DNA from 3 places in the Halomonas citrativorans genome. Region 2 is predicted to be linked to each of the others. Evidence: predicted binding sites of a transcription regulator. Region 2 holds the regulator's gene; each other region holds the start of a gene.
The links. Region 2 encodes sigma-54, which starts transcription at its own class of promoters, with help from an activator protein. Its sites were predicted from a motif close to TGGCACNNNNNTTGCTNT; they were not measured.
Positions count from the first base shown of each region.

Region 1: the regulator sigma-54 is predicted to act here: its motif matches at 3,685-3,702, upstream of glnL (nitrogen regulation protein NR(II)).
Region 3: the regulator sigma-54 is predicted to act here: its motif matches at 5,585-5,602, upstream of INT20_RS09445 (nitrate reductase).

Region 1 covers NZ_JABUYX010000003.1:131,291-139,319, reverse strand. The annotation lists gene INT20_RS05705 (alpha/beta hydrolase) at 1-390, opposite strand, end outside; gene INT20_RS05700 (acyltransferase family protein) at 556-1,584, shown strand; gene glnA (glutamate--ammonia ligase) at 2,073-3,479, shown strand; gene glnL (nitrogen regulation protein NR(II)) at 3,750-4,808, shown strand; gene ntrC (nitrogen regulation protein NR(I)) at 4,805-6,232, shown strand; gene INT20_RS05680 (YqiA/YcfP family alpha/beta fold hydrolase) at 6,250-6,786, opposite strand; gene INT20_RS05675 (entericidin A/B family lipoprotein) at 6,792-6,923, opposite strand; gene INT20_RS05670 (sodium/glutamate symporter) at 7,926-8,029, opposite strand, start outside.
Region 2 covers NZ_JABUYX010000001.1:188,444-196,472, reverse strand. The annotation lists gene INT20_RS00830 (ABC transporter ATP-binding protein) at 1-168, opposite strand, end outside; gene INT20_RS00825 (KpsF/GutQ family sugar-phosphate isomerase) at 424-1,410, shown strand; gene INT20_RS00820 (KdsC family phosphatase) at 1,447-1,989, shown strand; gene lptC (LPS export ABC transporter periplasmic protein LptC) at 1,989-2,561, shown strand; gene lptA (lipopolysaccharide transport periplasmic protein LptA) at 2,570-3,061, shown strand; gene lptB (LPS export ABC transporter ATP-binding protein) at 3,071-3,820, shown strand; gene INT20_RS00800 (RNA polymerase factor sigma-54) at 3,944-5,356, shown strand; gene hpf (ribosome hibernation-promoting factor, HPF/YfiA family) at 5,455-5,763, shown strand; gene INT20_RS00790 (PTS sugar transporter subunit IIA) at 5,768-6,238, shown strand; gene rapZ (RNase adapter RapZ) at 6,306-7,220, shown strand; gene INT20_RS00780 (HPr family phosphocarrier protein) at 7,281-7,550, shown strand; gene pmbA (metalloprotease PmbA) at 7,561-8,029, opposite strand, start outside.
Region 3 covers NZ_JABUYX010000007.1:18,658-26,686, forward strand. The annotation lists gene INT20_RS09425 (ABC transporter substrate-binding protein) at 38-769, shown strand; gene nirD (nitrite reductase small subunit NirD) at 839-1,228, opposite strand; gene nirB (nitrite reductase large subunit NirB) at 1,255-3,765, opposite strand; gene INT20_RS09440 (NAD(P)/FAD-dependent oxidoreductase) at 3,768-5,051, opposite strand; gene INT20_RS09445 (nitrate reductase) at 5,846-8,029, shown strand, end outside.

The DNA.
Region 1 (8,029 bases), on a different contig from region 2:
GCGAAGCGCTCGCGTGGCACCCACTCGGTACTGGTTTTCAATATGCGGCATTAGGTCGTTAAAAAAGGCGCTGCGGGCGGCTTCGTTATGGCCGTCTACCCACCAACTGCGGCTACCGGGCATGATAAAAACGGCAGGTGGAATGTGCCCAGCGCGAATCAAACGATCAGCGGTTTGGGCAAGATTGCCCTTGGCTAGCCAGTCTCGTTCGTTGCCAAAAGAGCCATGGAGCAGATAAACCACTGGGTAAGGCTCGGCGGCATTGGCGTCATAATGGTCGGGTAGATACACGGTGTAAGGGTAGGCGTGGCCCAGCGTGGGCGAGTCAAAGGTGGCGTAGTGCACCTCGCCAGCAACGGCGGTGTTAAACAGGCTCCATAGGCCCGCCAGGGCTGTCAGGCTGGTCAACAAGGAACGTAACAACCCGTGAAATACACGTGAAAATGAGAGGAATGACAAACAGCCTCCGGGAATTATCGCAGGGTTATAGCGTCGTACACCGTACCCGCCGACACTGTTCAGCGCAGGCGAATGTCAGGCATACACGGAGCAGGTATGCATAAAAGGATAGAGGAAATTTACTGGTTGCGTGCATACGGCTGCGTGGCCGTGTTTTTATTTCATTTGCTGGACCACGTTAATCAGCGTGTGGATAACCTGGCCACCGACCTAATGCGCCTGCCGCTGGTATTGGGCACGCCGATCTTTTTGTTCATTTCAGTGTTTGTGTTTGCCATGCGCTATGACAAGGCGGTGCCGCCTGGCTTTTTGGCCCAACGGGTAAAGTACGTCATGCTGCCTTATCTGGTATATGGCTTTATCTACTCGACGGCCGAGTGGGTTCGGCTATACGTGGCAGGGGAGCCGGTAGGCTTTGTCGCTAATGCGCTGGCGTACTTTGTTTTCGCCGGGTGGCACGGTTATTTTTTGATTATCGCCATGCAGTTTTATATCGCTTATTGGCTGTTTACCCGCTGGCAGCTGTGGCGCTTTAACCCGGTGCCGTGGCTGTGGGTGAGCTGTTGGGTGAGTATGGCGTACTGGGGAGTGGCGTATTGGTTGGGTGTGGCGCTGCCGGGGTATCTGCTCTGGGTGGCTCCTCTGGGCTGGATATATCTGTTCTTTCTGGCCCTGGTGCTGGTGCGTTACTACCCCTTTGATAGTGGAGTCCAGGCACCGCTGCGGCCTTTATGGATGCAGTACCTGTCGTGGCCTTTGTGGTTGGTCGTGTTGGTTTGTCTGCTGGTCGCGGCCAGCGTGGCGGGGTGGCTGCAGTTCTCATCCAAGGAAGTGTGGGTGATACCGCTGTTCATGCTCTCAACGCTTGTAGCGATGCGTTATTTAAAAGACATCACAGCGCCTCGCTGGGTGCGCTATATCAACCAGTATTCGTTTGGTATTTACCTGGCGCACCCCATGTTTTTTGCCATTACCGATGTGTTGGTGATGCCGTTGGCGTTGCCTATAACGGTTTACGTGCTGCTGCTGATAGTAATGGGTGCCACGGGCTCTATCCTGCTCAGTAAAATGGCGAACACCACAAAAGCCGGGGCCATGATGTTTGGCAAGCGGCTAAAAGTATAGGGCGTTGACGCGCCGTGCGGTGGGTTGGAAGCCGAGAGGGGCGCTCTACTATCTTTCCATGCACCAATTAGGTGCGTTTATGCTTATGTTTGATCTATTTTGGGTCAAAAAAACAGCTCCGTGTGTGTTTAAAAGCCTCGGGAAATATTTATGCGTCATAGAGAGGCAAGTAGGCGCAGATTTTTTATTCATTAAAACAACAAGTTAGTAATTGTTCCGGTCATTTTGGTGCAGGGTTGGCATGTTCTCTGCATTATACTTGTCAGCGGCTAGCCACCGTAGGCAGATGCCTCTCGGCGTGCTACAACAATAGCCGGTTTGAAACGATCACTAGGCGATGTGTGATTCAATTTCAGGCAAATGTTAAGCGAACAAAAAGGATAGGCCTGTCAGGCACGTACTTTATTGAATGACGGGGTTTGTCTAATAACACTTTTATCGATAGCTTACTGTTACATGCTTTAAGCCACGCCCATATCGGAGGCACAATGTCAGCCAAGACTCTCGCGCTAATTGAAGAACATGATGTTAAGTGGGTGGACCTGCGTTTCACCGATACTCGTGGTAAAGAGCAGCACGTTACCGTGCCTGCCCGCGATGTAGACGAAGAGTTCTTCGAAAATGGTCAAATGTTCGATGGCTCCTCAATCGAGGGCTGGAAAGGCATTAACGAATCCGACATGATCCTGCGCCCGGAAGATGGCACTGCTTTCCTCGACCCCTTCACCGAAGACGCTACTCTGATTTTGCGTTGCGATATCATTGAGCCAGCCACGATGCAGGGCTATGATCGTGACCCGCGTTCTATTGCTAAGCGCGCTGAGGCGTACCTGGAGTCCACCGGCCTGGGCGATACTGCTTTCTTCGGTCCGGAGCCTGAGTTCTTTATTTTTGACGAAGTACATTGGAAGTCTGATATTCAGGGTTCCATGTACAAGATTTCTTCCGACGAGGGCGCCTGGGCGACCAGTAATCAGGTAGAGGGCGGCAACCTGGGGCACCGTCCGCGCGTTAAAGGCGGTTACTTCCCGGTTCCTCCGGTCGACAGCTTCCACGATATCCGTGGCGCTATGTGTAACACCCTGGAAGCGATTGGTCAGACCGTTGAAGTTCACCACCACGAAGTGGCGAATGCGGGGCAGAACGAGATCGGCGTTAAATTCAATACGCTGGTGAAGAAGGCGGACGAAGTTCAGGAAATGAAGTACGTGATCCACAACGTGGCCCACGCGTACGGCAAAACCGCGACCTTCATGCCCAAGCCGCTGGTTGGCGACAACGGTTCTGGTATGCATATTCACCAGTCGTTCTGGAAAGATGGTCAGAACCAGTTTGCCGGTGATGAATACGCAGGCCTGTCGGAAATGGCGCTGTATTACATCGGCGGTGTGATCAAGCACGCACGCGCTCTGAACGCCTTCACCAACGCCTCTACCAACTCGTACAAGCGTTTGGTGCCGGGGTTTGAAGCGCCGGTTATGCTGGCTTACAGCGCCCGTAACCGTTCCGCCTCTATCCGGATTCCCTATACGGTCAGCCCCAAAGGCAAGCGCGTTGAAACCCGCTTCCCTGACCCGACCGCTAACCCGTACCTGTCGTTTGCTGCCCTGCTAATGGCAGGTATCGACGGCATCAAGAACAAGATTCATCCTGGCGATGCCATGGACAAGAACCTGTACGACCTGCCGCCAGAAGAAGGCAAGTTGGTACCGACCGTTGCCAACAGCCTGGACCAGGCTCTGGAAGCGCTCGACGCTGACCGTGCGTTCCTGACCGAAGGTGGCGTGTTCACCGACGATATGATTGATGCCTATATCGAACTCAAGATGGAAGAAGTAGAGCGTATTCGCATGACCACGCACCCTATCGAATTTGATATGTACTACAGCTGCTAATCGCGTTTTGACGCGATAGCCCTAAAACCCCGCTTCGGCGGGGTTTTTTATTGCACTTAACCAGTGAGAGGGTGCGCCTTAACGGTACTCCATGCACTAAAATAGTGCATGTGGTGGATCGCACCATGGCAGGTTGCGCGCTTAACGCTCGTTGAATCAAGGCTTGGCGCCCATAAGGCGTGCATGCTGATGAAAGGGGCCAACCTGGCGTGCTTTTTGCAGTTTCTCTTGCGTATTGAACGTTTTTATCAGCGACATTCAGGACACTTCATGTATCAGCGTTTACTAGAACATCTCTCCATGGCAGTGCTGCTGCTGGACGGTGAGCTCCGCGTACGCTGGATGAACCCTGCCGCCGAAGCGCTGTTGGCAGTAAGCTTTAGCCGTGTGCAGGGGAGCAGCCAGGATACCCTGCTGGGCGGTGATGAAAGTATTGACCAGGTGTTGGCCAAGGCGCGGGATGCCTTTCATCCCTACACCCAGCGCGAGGCGCGCATTACCCCGGTTAACGGTGAAGCGCTGACGGTGGATTACACCGTGACGCCCCTGTCGGCAGACGAGCTTCTGCTGGAAGTAGAACCTCGTGACCGCTTGATGCAAATTTCCCGCGAGGAAGCGCTAACCACGCGCCAGGAAACCATCAAAGTGCTAGCCCGAGGCTTGGCCCATGAAGTGAAAAATCCGCTGGGCGGCATCCGCGGGGCGGCTCAGCTATTAGAGCGTGACCTGGATAAGCCTGAATTGCGTGAGTTTACCCATATCATCGTGGAGGAGGTTGACCGCTTGCGTGATCTGGTGGATTCGATGCTTGGCCCGAATCGCATTGTTAAGCACGCGCCGGTGAACATCCACAAAGTGCTGGAGCGGGTAAGAACGCTGCTGGTGGCTGAACATCCGAATATCACCATCCACCGCGATTACGACCCTAGCCTGCCGGACCTTTCCGGGGATGAGGCGCAGATGATCCAGGCCGTGCTTAACGTGGCCAGAAACGCCGTGCAGGCCATGAGCGATGCCGAGACCCCTGTGCCCGAATTGATGCTGCGCACCCGCGCACGGCGTCAGTTTACCCTGGGGGCTGAGCGCCACCGGTTAGTGAGCGAGGTGGGTGTGGTCGACAACGGCCCTGGCATCCCGGAAGGGCTTAAAGAAACGCTCTTCTACCCGATGGTGTCAGGGCGTGCTGAAGGCAGCGGATTGGGGTTGTCCATCGCTCAGTCGATCCTGCATCAGCATCAAGGCTTGATTGAATGTGACTCACGGCCCGGGCACACCGAGTTCCGCTTACTGATTCCATTGGTTATTAATTGCACCGGAGAAGCATCATGATAGAGGCGACACGTAACGAGGTTGCACGGGTGGTCGTTGTGGATGACGATCGCGCTATCCGCTGGGTGCTTGAACGTGCATTGGCGCAGCCGGATCTTGATGTAGAGTGCATAGAACGCGCCGATACCGTACTGGAACGACTGCTGAAAACCCCACCGGATGTGCTGGTGACTGACATTCGTATGCCGGGCATTGATGGGCTGGATCTGATGTCGCACATTCGCGAGGCGCATCCGGATTTGCCCGTCATCATCATGACCGCTCATTCGGACCTCGACAGCGCAGTGGCCTCTTATCAAGGCGGTGCGTTTGAGTACCTGCCCAAGCCGTTTGATGTGGATGAAGCGCTGGCGCTTGTGCGCCGGGCGGTGGCTCATGCGCGCGAGCGCCAACGGCCGATCAGCGTTCCCGAAGGTTTGAACGCAGAAATCATTGGTGAAGCGCCGGCCATGCAGGAGGTGTTTCGGGCTATTGGGCGGCTCTCTCATTCGCATATTACTGTGCTCATCAATGGCGAGTCGGGCACCGGTAAAGAGCGTGTAGCCCAGGCGCTCCACCAGCACAGCCCCCGGGCGGGCAAGCCGTTTATTGCCCTGAACATGGCAGCCATCCCGCGTGATCTGATTGAGTCTGAACTGTTTGGCCACGAGAAAGGCGCGTTTACCGGGGCCGCTGCCCAGCGCCAGGGGCGCTTTGAGCAGGCCAACGGCGGCACGCTGTTTCTGGATGAGATCGGCGATATGCCGGCTGAAACTCAGACCCGCTTGCTGCGCGTATTGGCCGACGGGGAGTTCTACCGAGTGGGCGGGCATACTCCGGTCAAGGTCGACGTGCGGATTATCGCTGCGACGCACCAGAACCTTGAGTCGCTGGTGGATGACGGGCGCTTTCGTGAGGACCTTTTCCATCGCCTGAACGTTATCCGCATTCACTTGCCGCGCCTTGCCGAACGCCGTGAGGATATCCCACGCCTCACACGGCATTTTCTTGCTGAAGCCGCCAAAGAACTTGCCACCGACATCAAGGTACTCACGGCCGAAACCGAGGAGCACCTGACGCGCCTAGCGTGGCCGGGTAACGTGCGCCAACTGGAAAATATCTGTCGCTGGTTAACGGTAATGGCGTCTGGGCGTGAAATTCTGGTGGAGGATTTACCGCCAGAGCTACGCTCCCCCCAAGCAACTGAAAGCGCCGGTCACGGCGACTGGCGCAGTGCCTTTCGGGAGTGGGCCGACCGTGCTCTGGCCGAAGGGCACACACATCTGTTGGAAGAGGCCGTACCCGACGTTGAGAAAATTCTGATTGAGACGGCGTTAAAACATACCGGTGGGCGTAAAGGAGAAGCAGCGGAATTGTTAGGCTGGGGGCGCAATACACTAACGCGTAAATTAAAGACGTTGCTACCCGCCCTGGCAGACGAATAACGCTGCCACTGTGCGCGCTAAACGAGCATTGATTGCTTGGTAAGCGCTTGGCACTGCATTAGAAAACGCTCAAAGTCGCTCAGTATGGTGTCCAGGCTAGCGTGAAGACGATGGTCGTCATTGACCATCCGTAACGAGAGTTGTTGTAACTGGGCGCGTTCAATAACGGGGCCGGGCAGCACGACATCATCCTGCCAGCCGTGGATGATATGGGTAAGCTGAGCCTGAATCATCGGCGAGGTTTCAGGGTATGCCGGTAAGCCAAGCGCAGGGGCAAGTAAAAAACAACCTAAAAGGGGATGCTGAGCGCTAACCGCAGCGCTCAGCCATCCTCCCAGGCTTGAACCCGCTAGCACACACGCTGCGGGGTTATCATTGCGTTTTGACAGAGTATCCAACAGGTGATCCAGCCGCCTGGGGGGCTCTGCCATGCCACGGTAATCCATAACGACCGGCTCACAATCATCGAGCGTTTCGGCGATCCCTTTGAGTGCCTGAATTTTCAAGGCACCGGGCCCGCTTTCCAGGCCGTGTGAAAGATAGACGGTCATCATTATGGTTATTCCGCTGCTCTTTCAATCGCCTGGCCGCCTTCCGAGATATCCTCTCCCGCGCCATGAATCGTATTACAACCGCTGATCGCCAGCAGTGTGGTTAATAGCACTACACCCATCGCCCATGTGCGTTTCATTGAATGATCCCTTCTTGTTGATCAGAAATAGTCGTGAGTAGAAACAGTCCTGCGTAAAACCATTCTTGCATAAAACAGTAAGGCTGCCATCAGCAACGCAGTAGCCCATACCAAGCGCGCCTTCGAAGTATCTTGCCTTCTCTTTATATTAGCCAGCAATAACACGTTAGGGTAAGAAGTAGTACGTTTTTGCCGAAATAAAGTGAGCAATAGCCAAACGTTCAGCTTCCCAAGTGGTGATTGGTGTCACGGTGACCATTCGATGAGCAGGTATTTTTGTCGCATGTGCCTTTTTTACACACGGCTAAAGAGGGTTTTCGTTGTTTTTAGGAAAGTGTTTTTTATTTCAAACTTTTGATTTTGTTTGTTTTTTGTTTTTATGTTGGCAGTTGGCCTAAAGCCTGCAGTATTATGAGTAGGAACAACATGAGCGGATTGATAGGAAGCAAGGGAAGGCAGGAGCCAAGTAGAAGAACAGGACGTTAAAGGACATTCACCCGCTCATTTGTATTAGCATAAGGATATGCTAATCGTCGAGGCCAGGGATTGGCTGAGATGCAAAATGACCATTTCGCGTAAGCGTTGTGGTTTTTTTGCGTTGTGTGTGTTTTTTAAGTTGTTGAAAATTATAAAATTGTTGATTCCTGGCTATAATTTGCAAAAGATTTGTACAGATGACGCCGCCGATTTAGTCTATCCTTGCAGCACACTAAATCTAAGCGGTTAGAACATGCCAATGCAGTAGCCGCGCATTTCAGGAACAAGCGTTATGGCGATGGGATTGATGTTATGCATGTTTGTGCTGTTCTTGGTGTTTTCCGCCATCGGGTTATACATGATGTTTAAAAGTTCTTTTATGGTCACAACAGACAACCACGAAGACATACCGCCCGACATTTGATGGTTACCGCCCAACGGCGCGTTCTAAAAAGAATACGTACACTAAACGATCATGCCCACGCAAGTGGGCATGATCGTTTGGGGTGAGCATAACGCGGCGGGCTACTGTTTCTGCCAGCGGCCACGGCCTCTGTCGGGCACCATGCGTCCGAAGTACAGCAGGCCAAAGACTAACCAGCCAACGGTTAAAATAGCCGAAAAGCCCA
Region 2 (8,029 bases):
TAGCTGACCACCAATGAGTTTTAGCAAGGTTGTCTTGCCGGTACCGCTAGGCCCCATAATGGCGGTGACGTTACCCTGAGGAATAATCATGCTGATTCCACGAAAGATCTCATGGCTCCCACGTGAAAAATGCACGTCTTCAATTTCGATGAAGGGAACGTCTGTCATGGGTTGGTTGACTCCCATTGTTACTTAATAGTAGCGGGTGCGTTTATCGGTTGGATATTCTACCGTTTAAAAACAGCGTTTTCTAAATATTCTCGAACATCAAGCTTGGCTTCAATGGCACTTATGGCAAGACATGCGTTCCAACCCACCCTAAAAACCCGTTAAAGCGCTATGCTTATAGATGCCCACAAAATGGTATTCTTGTCAGTTAATCGCACTACGTTTGCACTGTATTTCTATTAAAACGAGATGTTCATGCCCCAGCCCTCACCCACTGTTAGCCCGTTGCGTGAAAGCGCCCTACGCACGCTGCAAATAGAACAAGCCGCCATTGGCGGTCTTCAAGGCAAGCTTGATGAAAGCTTCGACCGTGCATGTGAATTGATGCTGGCGTGTCAGGGCCGGGTCGTCGTGACGGGAATGGGCAAGTCTGGCCATATAGCAGGAAAGCTGGCCGCCACGCTTGCCAGCACCGGCACACCTGCTTTTTTTGTTCACCCTGGCGAAGCTAGCCACGGCGATCTGGGGATGATTACACGCAACGACGTGGTCCTGGCGCTTTCAAACTCCGGAGAAACCGCCGAAGTGACGGCGCTACTGCCTCTGTTAAAACGGCTAGGCACACCGTTAATTAGCATGACAGGCCGCCCTGGCTCAACACTTGCCAAACATGCGGATGCTCACCTGAACAGCGGTGTTGAGCGCGAAGCGTGCCCTCTGGACTTGGCCCCCACAAGTTCCACGACGGCCGCCCTTGCCCTAGGCGACGCGCTTGCCGTTGCGCTACTTGAAGCACGCGGATTTACCGCTGATGATTTTGCCTTATCGCATCCCGGTGGCAGCCTGGGAAAACGACTGCTATTGCGCGTTAAAGACCTTATGCATAGCGGCACACGCTTGCCGCAGATAGCACTAGGCAGCCCGCTGCGTGATGCGCTCTTGGAGATTACCCGCCAGGGGTTGGGATTTACCTGTGTTGTCGACAGCGAAGGGCGACTTGCAGGTGTTTATACCGATGGCGACTTACGCCGCACCCTCGACCAGTTTCATGATCTGCGTAAAGTAACCGTGGACGATGTAATGACCCGACCCGGCAAACGCATTGGCCCCGACCTACTGGCCGCCGAAGCGGTGCGCATCATGGAAGACAGCCGTATTACTGCGCTAGCGGTCGTCGATGACGAACAGCGCCCCATTGGGGCGCTCCATATGCACGACTTGCTTGCCAGCGGCGTTATCTAACCATTTTACCCAACAGTTTACTGACAAGGAGTCCCTATGGCCCTCCCCACTGCGCTACTTGACCAGCTTCGCCATGTGCGACTACTTGCCCTTGATGTTGACGGTGTGCTCACCGATGGACGGCTATACTTTCAGGCCGACGGTATCGAGATCAAAGCCTTCCATACACAAGACGGCCATGGCTTAAAGTTGCTTAAACGTGTGGGCATTCATGTGGCGTTAATTACAGGACGCGACTCCCCCATGGTGAGCCAGCGTGCTGCGGCGCTGGGAATTAACCTTGTCCACCAGGGCTGCGAAGATAAGCTCACTACTTTGAAAGCGCTGTGCGAGCGCCTCAATCTGAACCTAAGCCAGGTGGCTTACTGCGGCGATGACCTGCCTGATCTTGCGCCTATCAAACGCGCAGGCGTTGGCATTACGGTCCCCAACGCACCCGATTACATGCATACCCACGCTGACTGGATTACCGACCGCTTGGGTGGTCACGGCGCCGTACGTGAAATTTGCGATACATTACTTGAAGCGCAGGGCCACTGGAGTACTGTTCTTGAGTCGTATTTGAATGGTCGCGTGTAATGTTTCAAAGAACCAAGAAACGCGTCGGGTTAGCGGCCCTGGTGGTCGCTTTAGGGGGGCTGCTGGTATGGCTGGACCCACGCGGCCCGGAAGACCGGCCCGTTGACGAAGAAGCGCAGGCTGAAGAGCCTGGCCACGTGCTGGAAAATGCCGAGATCACGCTGTTTGGTGAAACAGGGCATATCCAGCAGTCGCTGGCCGCGCCTTTATTGGTTTACATACCACAAAGCACCCTGGCCGAAGTCACTCAACCCGAAGCGACGCTGTTTGATAGTGATAACCGAGAGTGGCTCGCTCACGCCAACGAAGGCGTTCTGAACACGGCCACCCAAGCGCTAACACTGTCTGGTGATGCACGGCTTCTGGCGCCTACAGAAGGCTGGCAGCTTGATACTGAGTTATTACATTATGATGGGGTAGCGCGTCATGTCTGGAGTGAGGCGCCCGCCGTGTTTCAGCAGCCACCTCAACGAATGAGCGCATCACGTATGGATGTTTGGCTTGATGATAGCCAGGTCCGACTAACCGATAACGTCCGCGGCCATCACCCCCCCGCAACACAAAATCCTTAGGAGTCGCTATGAACGCTTTTATTCGCACCGCGCTTTTCGCCCTTGCGGTGCCGCTATCGGCAGCGGCCCAGACAAGCCAAGCCCCCATTGAAGTAGAAGCCGACCAGCTAGACCTTGATCAGCGTGCAGGCACTGCCGTTTATTCAGGCGATGTCAATATTCGCCAAGGCAGTATGCAGCTACGTGGTGATCGCGTTGAAATTATCCGTAACGACGCGGGTGAGCTTTCTCGCGCTATTGCCACCGGAGAGCGCGCCTATCTACGCAATCAACTCGATGATCAGGACGCGCCGATGGAAGGATGGGCACGCCGCGTGGTTTATCACGTAGCAGAGCGGCGTGTAGAGCTTATTGACCAGGCCGAACTGACCCAAGCGGGTGATCAGTTTACCGGTGGCCGCCTGGAGTACTTCATTGACCGCGAAGTGGTGCAGGCACGCTCCGATGTAAACGGTAGCGAGCCGCAGCGTATTCGTATGACGCTTCAGCCAGCGCAATAGGAGTCAACCATGTCTATTGCGGAAGCACCGCCCATAAAAACTCTTTACGCCAATCACTTGGCAAAAAGCTATAAGCGCCGCCGCGTGGTTAAAGACATTAGCCTGGAGATTGCTCAAGGCAGCGTGGTAGGCCTGCTCGGCCCTAACGGCGCGGGTAAAACCACATCGTTTTATATGATTGTGGGTCTGGTGAAGTCTGATGCGGGTACGGTGCGTATCGACGAGCAAGACTTAACCCGCGTTCCCATGCACGAACGCGCGATGGCCGGCATTGGCTATCTACCCCAGGAAGCGTCTATTTTTCGCAAGCTATCGGTTGCGGATAATATTATGGCGATTCTGGAAACCCGCAAAGATCTGGACAGGGCAGGACGAGAGCAGCGGCTTGAGGCCCTGCTTGACGACTTTCATATTACCCACATCCGTGACAACCTGGGCATGAGCCTTTCCGGCGGCGAGCGGCGACGCGTCGAAATTGCCCGTTCCTTGGCCACAGAGCCCGCGTTTATCTTGCTGGACGAGCCATTTGCAGGTGTCGATCCCATCTCGGTTGGTGAAATCAAGAGCATTATTCGCGCCTTAAAACAGCGCCACATTGGCGTGCTAATTACTGATCATAACGTCCGAGAAACACTGGATATTTGCGATATCGCCTATATTGTCGGTGACGGCCACATTATTGCTGGCGGCAGCCCTCAGACTATCCTTGATAACCAAAAAGTGAGGGAAGTTTACCTGGGTGCTGATTTTCGCTTATGAATTTAATTTCACCGCTAAACAGTGATCTGCAGTAAAAATTTTATCAGTGGCATGCTTATTGCACTTGCACAACAACATGACTCGCACTAGGGTGAAGCTTTCCGATTAACGAGTGGTTCTCAGATGGTCATGAAAGCTTCTCTCCAATTGCGTATCGGTACGCAGCTGACCATGACACCTCAGCTGCAGCAAGCGATTGCACTGCTACAGCTATCGACATTGGATCTACGTCAGGAAATTCAGCAGGCACTGGATGCCAACCCAATGCTGGAGCAGGAAGACGAGTTCGGCGAGCAGGCGACCGTCGAAACACCTGACGAGGAGTGGTCAGAAAGCATTCCCGAGGAACTGTCTGTCGATAGCGACTGGTCTGATACTTACCAGGACATGGGTAGCTCTGGCAGCAGCGAAGGCCCCGATTTTGAACGCCAGGCCGCGGGACAAAGCCTGCATGGACATCTCCTTTGGCAGCTGGCGATGACCGACTTTACGGCTCGTGAGCAGCTAATCGCCGAAAGCCTGATTGATGCACTGGACGCCAATGGCTACCTGACGCAGCCGCTCAACGATATCCGCGATGGGTTACGTGCTCAGAGCATCGAAGGTCTCAGCCAGCGAGAGATGGAGACCATTCTGATGCGTTTACAGCAGTTCGAGCCAACGGGCGTCTTCGCCCGTGACTTGCGCGAATGTTTGATGCTTCAGCTAGCAACGCTCCCCGACGACACGCCCCTACTGGTTCCCGCGCGCCGATTGGTTCGTCAGTTTCTTGAAGCGCTGGGCAAAAATGACATGCGCCTATTAAAGCGCCGCCTAAGCCTGGACGATGAGCAGCTAGACGATGTGATCGGTCTGATCCGAAGCCTGGACCCACGCCCAGGCAGCGCTTATGGCGTCACCGACGATAGCTATATCACGCCCGACCTGGTCGTACGTCATGACCATGAAGGCTGGCACCTGGAGCTTAACCCTGAAGCCCTGCCCCGGCTGCGTATCCAGCCCGACTACGCCAGCTTAATCAAGCGTGCAGACAAGAGTCAGGATAACCAGTTTTTAAAAGAGCACTTGCAAGAAGCGCGCTGGCTAATCAAAAGCCTGTCCAGCCGCAACGACACGCTTCTACGCGTAGGGCGCGAGATTATCACTCGCCAAATCGGTTTTTTAGAGCACGGTGAAGAAGCGATGAAGCCGTTGATTCTTGCCGATATTGCCGAGGCGGTTGAGATGCACGAATCAACCATTTCTCGGGTCACCACACAAAAATATATCCATACCCCACGGGGCGTATTCGAACTCAAGTACTTTTTCTCAAGCCAAATTAGCGGGCAGGATGGCGCAGACAGCCACTCAAGCACCGCGATTCGCGCCCGGCTTAAAAAGTTGATTCAAGATGAGCCTCCCGGCAAACCTCTTTCGGACAGTCGTTTGGTGACATTACTGGGAGATGGCGGCATCACAGTGGCACGCCGTACGGTGGCGAAATATCGTGAGTCGCTGGGCATTCCCTCATCAAGTGAACGTCGTCGTTTGCGTTAGTCGTTACAAGAGAAATGGCAAAACTCGCGACAGGGGCTTTGCAACACCGTAAAAAGGGTTACAATCGAAATTCAGTCCGATGGATAAGGAGCACGTCAATGCAAGTAAATATCACGGGTCATCATGTAGAACTGACTGACGCCTTGCGTGACTACGTTAATGAAAAACTTGAACGCATCGAACGTCATTACGACCACATCACCACGGTACAAGTCACCTTATCTATTGAGAAGGAGCGCCAACATGCCGCGTGCACCCTTCATGCGGCAGGCGCCGACTTACATGCCGACGCCGAAGATGTCGATATGTATGCCGCTATTGACGCCTTAGCAGACAAAATTGATCGTCAACTCGTTAAGCACAAGGAAAAAGCACAAGCTCGCGCCCAAGGCGCTGGCGTGCGTTAATTCAATGACGTTGGAAACCATCCTCCCCCCGGAGCGCGTACTTTACGACGTGCCCGGGGGCAGCAAAAAGCGGGTGCTGGAGTTTTTCAGCACCTTTATCGCTCAAAATACACCCAGTCTGGATAGCCAGGAAGTTTTCAGCCGACTGATCGGCCGGGAACGTCTTGGCAGCACGGGGATCGGTAACGGCGTCGCCATCCCCCATGCGCGCAGCCCACATTGCGTTACGCCTATTGCGGGTTTTTTAAAATTATCAGAACCTATTGATTTTGATGCTATTGATGGCGACCCGGTCGACCTCGTCTTTGTGCTGCTGGTTCCCGAAGAGGCTGACGACACGCATTTGTCGCTTTTGGGCCAAGTGGCCACCATCATGAATGATGCGAGCACACGCCAGGCATTACGCAAAACCAGCAGCCAGCACGATTTGCTTGACCTGCTAATGGGCAAGATTCGCGAACAGGCCGCTCCATAATCGCCCATAACGACTAACACATTTTCATGCGTTATCCCTTTTATACGTTCAATCAGAGAGAGCCACTATGCAACTGGTGATTATTAGCGGCCGCTCTGGCTCTGGCAAATCAATCGCATTACAAGCGCTGGAAGATATTGGCTATTACGCCATTGATAATCTCCCCGCCATGTTGCTTGGTTCTTTGGTTGACGAACTCCGTGACGAGGGTGAGCGCACGCATCTAGCGGTCAGTATTGATGCCCGCAACCTGCCAGCGGCGCTTGAGCGCCTTCCCGCACTGCTTGAAGAGCTGCGCGCGCGGCCTATAGATTGTCAGGTTATCTATCTAACCACCGATTCACGTATTTTACTGGAACGCTATTCTGCGACACGGCGACGCCATCCGTTAACGCGCAACAGTGATATGACGCTTGAAGAGGCGATAGAGAAAGAGGAAGAGACGCTCAACGAAATACGTGATTTGGCCGACCTGCGGATTGATACATCACGCTTATCGGTCCACGACCTGCGTCGGCGCATTTCAGACCAGGTAGCCCACCAGCGCAAAGACCAGCTAACACTCACCTTTGAGTCGTTCGGCTACAAGCATGGCGTACCCATGGATGCAGATTTAGTCTTTGATGTACGCTGCCTGCCCAACCCTTATTGGGACCCAACGCTACGCCAGTACACAGGACGTGATGCCACGATTATTGCGTTTCTGCGCGGCTACCCGATTGTCGAAGAGATGAGCCATGATATTCAGGCAATGCTTGAGCGCTGGCTGCCTGCTTACCAAAATAGTCAGCGCAGCTATATGACGGTGGCTATTGGCTGTACCGGCGGGCAGCACCGTTCTGTGTATATTGCCGAACAGCTGGCGCAAAAGCTGGCACCGCTCATCGGCGAAGTCCAGTTGCGTCACCGAGAACTGGAGCTGCAATACACGCTACGAGGAACCCGGGCAGAGCCACCGACGGCTCCTCCATTTTCCGAGTAGACGCCCAGCCCTACGTAAACGCTTATGCCTAATGACACCACTCGGAAAAAAGGAACCAGGGTGCCAGAAAGAACCTTAACGCTTACCAATCAGCGCGGCCTACATGCCCGCGCCGCCACAAAACTGGTGAAGTGCAGCCAGCACTACTCCGCCAGCATACAGGTGTATAAACAGCAGCAAATGGCTGATGCAGCCAACATCATGTCGCTATTGATGCTGGCCGCACCCTGCGGCACCCAACTGCGGATTTGTGCGGAAGGCGAGGATGCCGAACAAGCGCTTGATGCAATCCAAGCGCTGTTCGACGCCCGCTTTGACGAAGATCAGTAGTGCGGCTTTTTTAGCTACCGGCGACGGTCATCGCATCCACTAACCAGCTGCCCGTATGAATGCTGCCGCGCGTATCGATATCACTTCCGATACCGACAAGGCCTGAGAACATACGCTCAAGGTTTCCAGCGATGGTAAATTCTTCAACCGGATACTGGATTTCTCCATTCTCGACCCAGAAGCCCGCCGCACCACGCGAGTAATCCCCGGTTACGCCGTTCACGCCTTGGCCCATTAGTTCGGTAACCCAAATGCCTCGACCCATCGTTTTAAGCAGCGCATCACGCGTCTGCAAGGGTGCGTCTAAACGCACGTTGCGGGCACCGCCAGCATTCCCCGTGGTTTGCATGCCCAAGCGACGGGCACTGTAGGACGAAAGCATATAGCTTGCGATACGCCCCTGTTCGATAAAGCGGTTATTACGTGTCTGTACACCTTCTCCATCAAACGGCGTACTGGCGGTCGCTCCTATTTCCATA
Region 3 (8,029 bases), on a different contig from region 2:
TGGCGGAGCATTAAAGCGCTAACACCAGGAGTTAACGATGAGTGACGCATCAGCGTTAAGAAAAGTAATGGCACCTACTGGCGTACTGCGCGCCACCATCAATGTCGGTAATCCTGTTCTGGCAGGGCTTGATGTCGAGCACCAGCCGTTTGGTGTGTCGGTTGATCTGGCAACATTGATTGCACATAGACTGGAGGTCGAGCTTGAACTTCAGGTGGTTGCCTCTGCGGGTGAGGCCGTTGACGTTGTCAGCCGAGAGGAAGCCGATATGGGCTTTTTTGCGCTCGACCCCAGGCGCGGCGAGAGCATCGAATTTACCGCACCCTATGTATTCATTGAGGGGTGTTACCTGGTCCGTGAAGACTCTCCGATCACGGCGCAGGAAGAGGTAGATCGCCTCGGGCAGCGTATCGTGGTGGGTAAAGGCAGCGCTTATGATCTGTACCTAAGCCGCACCATTGAACAGGCCGAGCTGGTCAGAGCCCCCACGTCGCCCAAGGTGGTGGCGTTCTTTAGAGAGCATCAGTTGGATATCGCCGCAGGCGTTAAGCAGCAGCTGGAAGCCGGTATCGAAGAGTTTGGTGGCATGCGGTTACTGCCCGGCCACTTCATGACCATTCAGCAGGCCATGGGCGTTCCTAAAGGCCGCTCGCCCGAAGCGGCTGCATTTCTTTCCGCGTTTATTGAAGAAGTCAAAGCGCAAGGTGAGGTAGCCCGTTTGCTGGAGAAGCACGGTGTTCAAGGAGTCTCGGTCGCGCCCAGCGCTTAATGGACTGACGCCAGGCCGCTTGAGTAAGCGGCTTGGCGGATTGATGTTCTTCATCGTTGTTTCTTGGTATCAACCCTCAATCCACACATCAGCTTCTTTAAAGCTCACCTTCCAGGTAGCTAGCGTGACGCTGTCGTCTTCCACGCACTGGCCATCTTCCAAACGAAAGTGCTGCTTGTAAATGGGGGAAGCCACCACGGCGGCGCCCTTTATATCGCCCACAATGCCGTGGGCAATCACATTGGCGTTGGAAAACGGGTCGTGGTGATCAATCGCGTAAAGCTCACGCTCAAAGCCCGGCAAGTAAAATAGCGCGACTTGCGTCGGCCCCTGTGGTGTTTCAAGCCACGCAGCAACCCCGGAAAACGCGACTAGGTCGGTTTTGCTGCACAGTTTATGGCCGGTCGGTGCCTGTCTGCTTTGTGTAACCGTTGCTTGCTTCACTGCGGTAGCGGTCATGGAGTAGCCCTTTAAAGTGATGTTGGTTAGGCAGGCCGTAGCTGGCCGCGCTCACTGGTCATGATGATCGATGGGTCGGGGCGGCTATCGTTGACGTAGCTTCTAAAGCGCTTGAGCTTATCCGGGTCACTGATGGCGCCTGCCCATTCGCACTGATAGTTATCCACCACGGTTTGCATCTGGCGCTCCAGTTCATCACCCATGCCCAAGCTGTCGTTGAGAATCACCTCTTTCAGATACTCCAGCCCGCCTTCCAGGTTTTCCCGCCATACCGAGGTACGCTGCAAGCGATCCGCCGTGCGCACGTAGAACATCAGAAAACGGTCGATGGTGCGGTAGAGGGCTTCGTCGTCAAGATCGGTGGCAAACAGCTCGGCATGGCGTGGGCGCATGCCGCCGTTGCCGCACACGTAGAGGTTCCAGCCGTTTTCGGTGGCGATAATGCCGATATCCTTGCTTTGCGCTTCGGCGCATTCGCGGGTACAGCCTGATACGCCAAATTTGATCTTGTGCGGTGCACGAAGGCCCTTGTAGCGGTTCTCAAGTTTGATCGCCATGCCCACGCTGTCCTGCACGCCGTAGCGACACCAAGTGCTGCCCACGCAGGATTTCACCGTACGCAGCGACTTGCCGTAGGCGTGGCCGGTTTCAAAGCCAGCTTCGATCAGCTCGCCCCAGATATCAGGCAGGTCTTCCAGGCGTGCGCCGAACAGATCAATCCGCTGGCCGCCGGTGATCTTGCTATAAAGGCCGTACTTTTGCGCTACCTGACCCAGCACCACCAGTTTATCCGGTGTAATTTCCCCGCCTGCAATGCGCGGCACGACCGAATAGGTGCCGTTTTTCTGCATATTGGCCATGAAAGTGTCGTTGGTATCCTGAAGCGGGATATGCGCAGCGTCGGTAATCGGCTCGTTAAAGCAGGAGGCGAGAATGGAACCGACCGCAGGCTTGCAGATATCGCAGCCCAAGTGGTGGGTGCTAGGCGCGCCGTGCTTTTCGATCAACTCGCTGAAGGTCTTGATGCCCTCCACGCGCACGATGTCGTAAAGCTCTTGGCGGGTGTGCTGAAAGTGCTCGCAAATCGACTTGTCCACCTCAACGCCGCGTGCGGCCAGCTCATGATCCACCACGCTTTTCAAAAGCGACGCGCAGCCACCGCAGCCGGTGCTGGCGCGGGTGTCACCTTTCACGGATGCCAAGTCGCTGGCGCCTGCGTCAATGGCCGCGCAAATGCTGGCCTTGGTGACGTTATGGCACGAGCAGATCATTGCCGTTTCCGGCAGCGCGTCCGGGCCAAGTGCCGGGGCGGCGCCGCTTTGCGGCAAAATCAATGAGGCGGGCTCTTTGGGCAGCTCGATACCGTTGGCGTAATACTGAAGCAAGGTGTCGTAGACGCTGTTATCGCCCACCAGCATGGCGCCCAAGAGCTTCTTGCCGTCGCTTGAGACCACCATCTTGCGGTAAATCTGGGTAAGTGGGTCAAGGTAGCGAAACATCCGTGCGCCGGGGTTTTGAGTGCCGTGGGCATCGCCAATCGAGCCGACGTCCACACCCAGAAGTTTAAGCTTGGTGCTCATATCGGCACCGGTAAAAGAAGCATCGCCACCGGTGAGCGTCGAAAGCGCTGTCTTTGCCATCTGATAGCCAGGCGCCACCAGGCCAAAAATGCTCTGATTCCACAGCGCCACTTCGCCAATGGCTAAAATCGCCGGGTCGCTGGTTTGGCACTGATCGTTGATCACTACGCCGCCGCGCTCGCCGATCTCCAGGCCGCACTCCCGGGCCAGTTGATCACGCGGGCGAATACCCGCCGAGAACACGATCAGGTCGGTTTCCAGTATTTTGTCATCCTGAAACACCATGCGATGGCGGCTGGCTGCACCATCTTCAATGCGCTGAGTGGCCCGCTCGGTGAGTACCTGAACACCCAAGGCTTCGATTTTTTCGCGCAGCAGCTCGCCGCCCTCGCTATCCACCTGCATGGGCATCAGGCGTGGGGCGAACTCAATCACCGCGGTTTCCAGATTCAATCCGCGCAGTGCGTTGGCCGCTTCCAGACCCAACAGACCGCCGCCCACTACAACGCCGGTGGCCGCACTTTGCGCCGCCTCGCGGATGGCGTCCAGGTCGTCCAGCGTGCGATACACCAGGCAGCCTTCGCGATCGTTACCGGGAATGGGCGGCACGAAAGGGTAAGAGCCGGTGGCCAGTACCAGATGATCATAGGCGTAATGGCCGTGCTCGGTGGCTAGCGTTTTTGCCGCGCGATCGATGGAGATCACCGCTTCGCTGCTGTTGAATGTCACGCCATGGCTTGCGTAGTAGTCGGCATCACACAGGGCCAGCGCTTCGGCGTCGCGGCCCTTGAAGTATTCAGAAAGGTGCACGCGATCATAAGCACGATGGCGCTCTTCGCCAAACACGGTGACGTTCATCTGTGACAGGGCACCGTTTTCAACCAGCTGCTCGACCAGGTGGTGGCCGACCATACCGTTACCAATAATAATCACGTTGCGTTTAGAGGTGATGGACATGGCTAAGCTGCCTCCAGCGTCGATGAGGGAGTGGGTGGGGTATCAAGAAGCAGGGCGTTGGCATCGGCTTCACCAAACAACAACGCCTGGCGGCAGGCGCCCAGATCGGTTTTGGCTAGCGCCTGGGCGAAATACCAGGGGCCGGAATGGGTATCGCCATACAGCACGGCGCCTTCAAGCCTTCCGTTGCGCAGTAACAGGCGGCGGTAGTCGCCGTTTTCCGGGTCGCTGTAATGCAGTACTTCATGTTCTGGCGCGGCCTCCGTGGGGCCAAACGCGTAGAGGGCCAGGCCGCTGATTTTAAGCTTGGTAGCGGTTGGCGCCTCACGATAGCGGACGCTGCCATCGCCACACAGCGTGTTGGCTAACACATCTACCTGGCGCCAGATCGGCTCGACCAGGCCGTAGGTGTGCTGCTCGAACTGGCAACACTCGCCCAATGCATGAATATGCGGGTCGGAGGTAGTGAGCGTGTCATCAACCATGATGGCGCGCTGTGTAGCCAAGCCTGCCTGATGGCCAAGTTCTGCGTTAGGTGTAACGCCGGTTGCCACGATGACGCTTTGGGCAGGCAGGCGCTGGCCATCCTCCAGTACAACGGCGGCCAGGCTTCCCGCGCCGTCGTCTTCAAAATGGCTGATGCGTGCATTGGTTAAGATGGTCAAGCCACGTTGGGTAAGCGTCGTTTCTAGAAGCCCAGCGGCCATGCTATCCAGCTGACGATTCATTAACCGCTTACTTCGCTGTAGAACGCTGACGCTGGCACCCCGCTTGCGAAGCCCTTCAGCGGCCTCGAGCCCCAACAGCCCGCCGCCGACCACGACGCATTCCCCGCCCTGCAAGGCAAACTTTGCGAGCGTGTCGGCATCTTGCAGGGTACGAAACCCATGCACGCCGTTAAGGCCAATGCCGGGTACCTCGGGCAGCGTCGGGCGTGAGCCGGTGGCAATCACCAGGCGGTCATAAGTTAGCGTGCGGCAGGGAGTGACAACGCGCTGTTCTGCACGGTTGATCTCCAGCACGCATTCATTTAAGTGCAGGGTGATACCTTGCTTGGCGTACCACTGCGCATCCCGCAAGGTGAGGGCGCTAGGCGGCATTTCATCGGCGAGCAGTGGCGATAGCAGTATCCGGTTATAAGCGGGAGATGCTTCTGCACCAATCACCGTTATTTGCTGGGGTCGGTGAGGCAATTTAACGACCGCCTCTAGCAGACGCTGGCTCGCCATGCCGTTGCCGATAATGACCAAGTGATCATCAGACGAGCACCGAGAGATAGCGATCATGGGTTGCTCCTTACTGTTTCGCGCTTGGCTGCCAATACCTGTCTACAAAGACCTGGCTACAAATATCTGGCAGCGATAAATGCTGTCGTGGCGCAGCGCTGAAGAAAAAACAATAAAAAAGCCCCTGAGTTAGCGTCCCGGGCAAGTGGATTGCCAGGAAAACCGTATCAGGGGCTTCGTTGCCCGGTAGCTGAGGCCAAACCCGTTCGTGGGTTAAGCACAGAGCAGCCACCGTTGGCTGCCAGCTAGACTTGAATTTATCTAATCAGTACAGGGCAATTAATCAGCCAAACATCGCTCGTTATTTATTTTTATATTACTTATCAATAGGTTGATTTAAATAAATAGGTTGAAGAAAGCGCCTTTTCAGCCGCTTAAGCTCAGCCTGCGCACGCTCTTGGTGCGCTAAGCGGTAAAGATGCACCGAGAGTAGTCAGCGTTTGAAAATAAACTGTCTACACGGTCGGTCGAAAGATATTCTATTGTTTATTAACCTGCTGTTTAAGCTGGTATTTTTATTTTAATAGGCTGGTTGGCGCAGGCCTTGCTATTACCTTGGTAACAAGCAACAAAGCACAGACGGGTTTATCGGCACAATAAAATGCAGCCATCGAGTTTGACGGGCAAATAACAACGCTAACGCCATCAGACGACAGGCCATTAATAAATGTGTCCAATCCCAGCAGTGCGACATTCGGCACCGGTGCAGGTGTCCCTGAGACAACGGCGTCCAGGCAGGCTTCTTATGAGGCTCGCTTGGGCGCTTTTTGCTTTTTAAGCGGGAGGAAATCAGTATGTCCCAGGCCACACGCTCGGCTTGTAAAGCAAACACGACGTGCCCTTATTGCGGTGTCGGCTGCGGCGTAACCGCCACTGTGGCAGGCGGCACAATCAGCGCGGTTGAAGGCGACCGCGACCATCCCGCCAATTTTGGCCGGCTGTGTGTGAAAGGCTCGGCACTGCACGAAACCCTTGGCCACCATGACCGGCTCACCACGCCCTGGGTCGATGGCCAGGCCGTTGACTGGAATGTGGCATTAACCACCTTGGCAGAGCGGTTGCAAACGACTCGCGCAACTTACGGCGCAGAGTCCGTGGGTGCTTACCTTTCAGGTCAGCTATTAACCGAAGATTACTATGTGGCCAATAAGCTGTTTAAAGGCTTTTTAGGCACGCCGCACCTGGATACCAACTCGCGACTCTGCATGGCTTCTGCCGTGGCGGCGTATAAACGCTCGTTGGGCGCAGACGCCGTTCCCTGCAACTATGAAGATACTGAAGAGGCCGAACTGGTGGTGCTGGTGGGCTCGAATCTGGCCTGGAACCACCCGGTGCTTTACCAGCGCTTGAAGGTCGCCAAAACGCGCAATCCGCTGATGCGGGTGGTGGTCATCGACCCGCGCGTGACCGACAGCTGCGAAATTGCCGACCTGTACCTGGGCATCGCACCCGGCAGCGATGCGGTGCTGTTCAATGGCCTGCTGGCCTGGATGGCTGAGAATAACAAGCTGGATCAGCTCTATCTGGATCGCCATACACAAGGTTTCGACGAAGCGCTGCTGGCCGCGAGCCAGCATGATATTAATGACGTGGCGGCGATATGTGATATCGACCCTGAGCGGTTGGAGACCTTTTACTACTGGTTTGCCAGCCAACTCCATGTCGTGACGCTCTACTCCCAGGGCGTCAATCAATCCACAAGCGGTACTGATAAGTGCAATGCGATCATTAACTGCCATCTGGCGGGCGGCAAAATCGGTTTGCCCGGGGCGGGGCCTTTCTCGATCACCGGCCAACCCAATGCCATGGGCGGACGCGAAGTGGGTGGGCTTGCCAACCAGCTGGCCGCGCATATGGATTATCACACCCCTGGCGCCCTTGGCCGAATCACCCGCTTTTGGGCGACGGAAACGTTAATGCCCGAACTGCCCCAGGCGCCTGGCTATAAGGCGATCGAGCTTTTTGACGCGGTTGAGCGGGGCGAAATAAAGGCGCTTTGGATAATGGCCACCAACCCAGCGGTCAGCTTGCCGGATGCCGCCCGCGTGCGGCGTGCGCTTGAAAAGTGCTCACTGGTAATTGTGTCTGAGTGCGCAAGCCATACCGACCTGCTGGCCTACGCCGATATCATTCTGCCCGCGACGGGGTGGTCTGAAAAAGACGGCACGGTGACCAATTCCGAGCGGCGTATTTCACGCCAGCGTGGCTTGCTACCCGCGCCTGGCCAAGCGCGTCACGACTGGTGGATTATGTGCGAAGCCGCCAAGCGGTTAGGCTTTCAGGAGGCGTTTGACTATAGCCATCCCCATGAAATTTTTGATGAGCACGCGCGCCTTTCCGGCTTTGAGAATGAGGGAGAGAGCAAACGGCTATTCGATATTTCCGGCCTTGTGGGACTTGGGCGCGAGGGCTACGACGCGCTGGCGCCTATTCAGTGGCCGGTGACGTCTTCAGCGCCTCACGGAACGGCGCGGTTATTTGAAGATGGCAAGTTTGCCACGCCTGATGGGCGCGCCAACTTCATCGCCATAACGCCGCGCTTGCCGGAGCAACGCCTGAGTGACGCCTACCCGCTGCGCCTGAACACCGGGCGTATTCGCGACCAGTGGCACACCATGACGCGCACGGCACGCGCGCCCCGGCTGATGAATCATCGCCACGAGCCGTTTATCGAATTCCACCCAGGCGATGCTGCGAACTATGGCATTGGCGACCAGCAACTGGCAGTATTGTCCGCCGCCAGCGGCGAGTACCGGGGGCGCGTGCGTATCTCGAATGCCCAGCGGCGTGGCGAGGTGTTTATTCCCATGCACTGGAGCGATGCGTTCAGTAAATCGGCGCGTAGCGGTGCCATGCTAAAAGCTTTGACCGACCCTGTGTCAGGCCAGCCAGAAGCCAAGCACGGCGCTGTGGCGCTGGCACCGCTTGAAGTAGCCTGGGAGGCAACGCTGTTGATTGCCCATCCATTAGGGGATAAT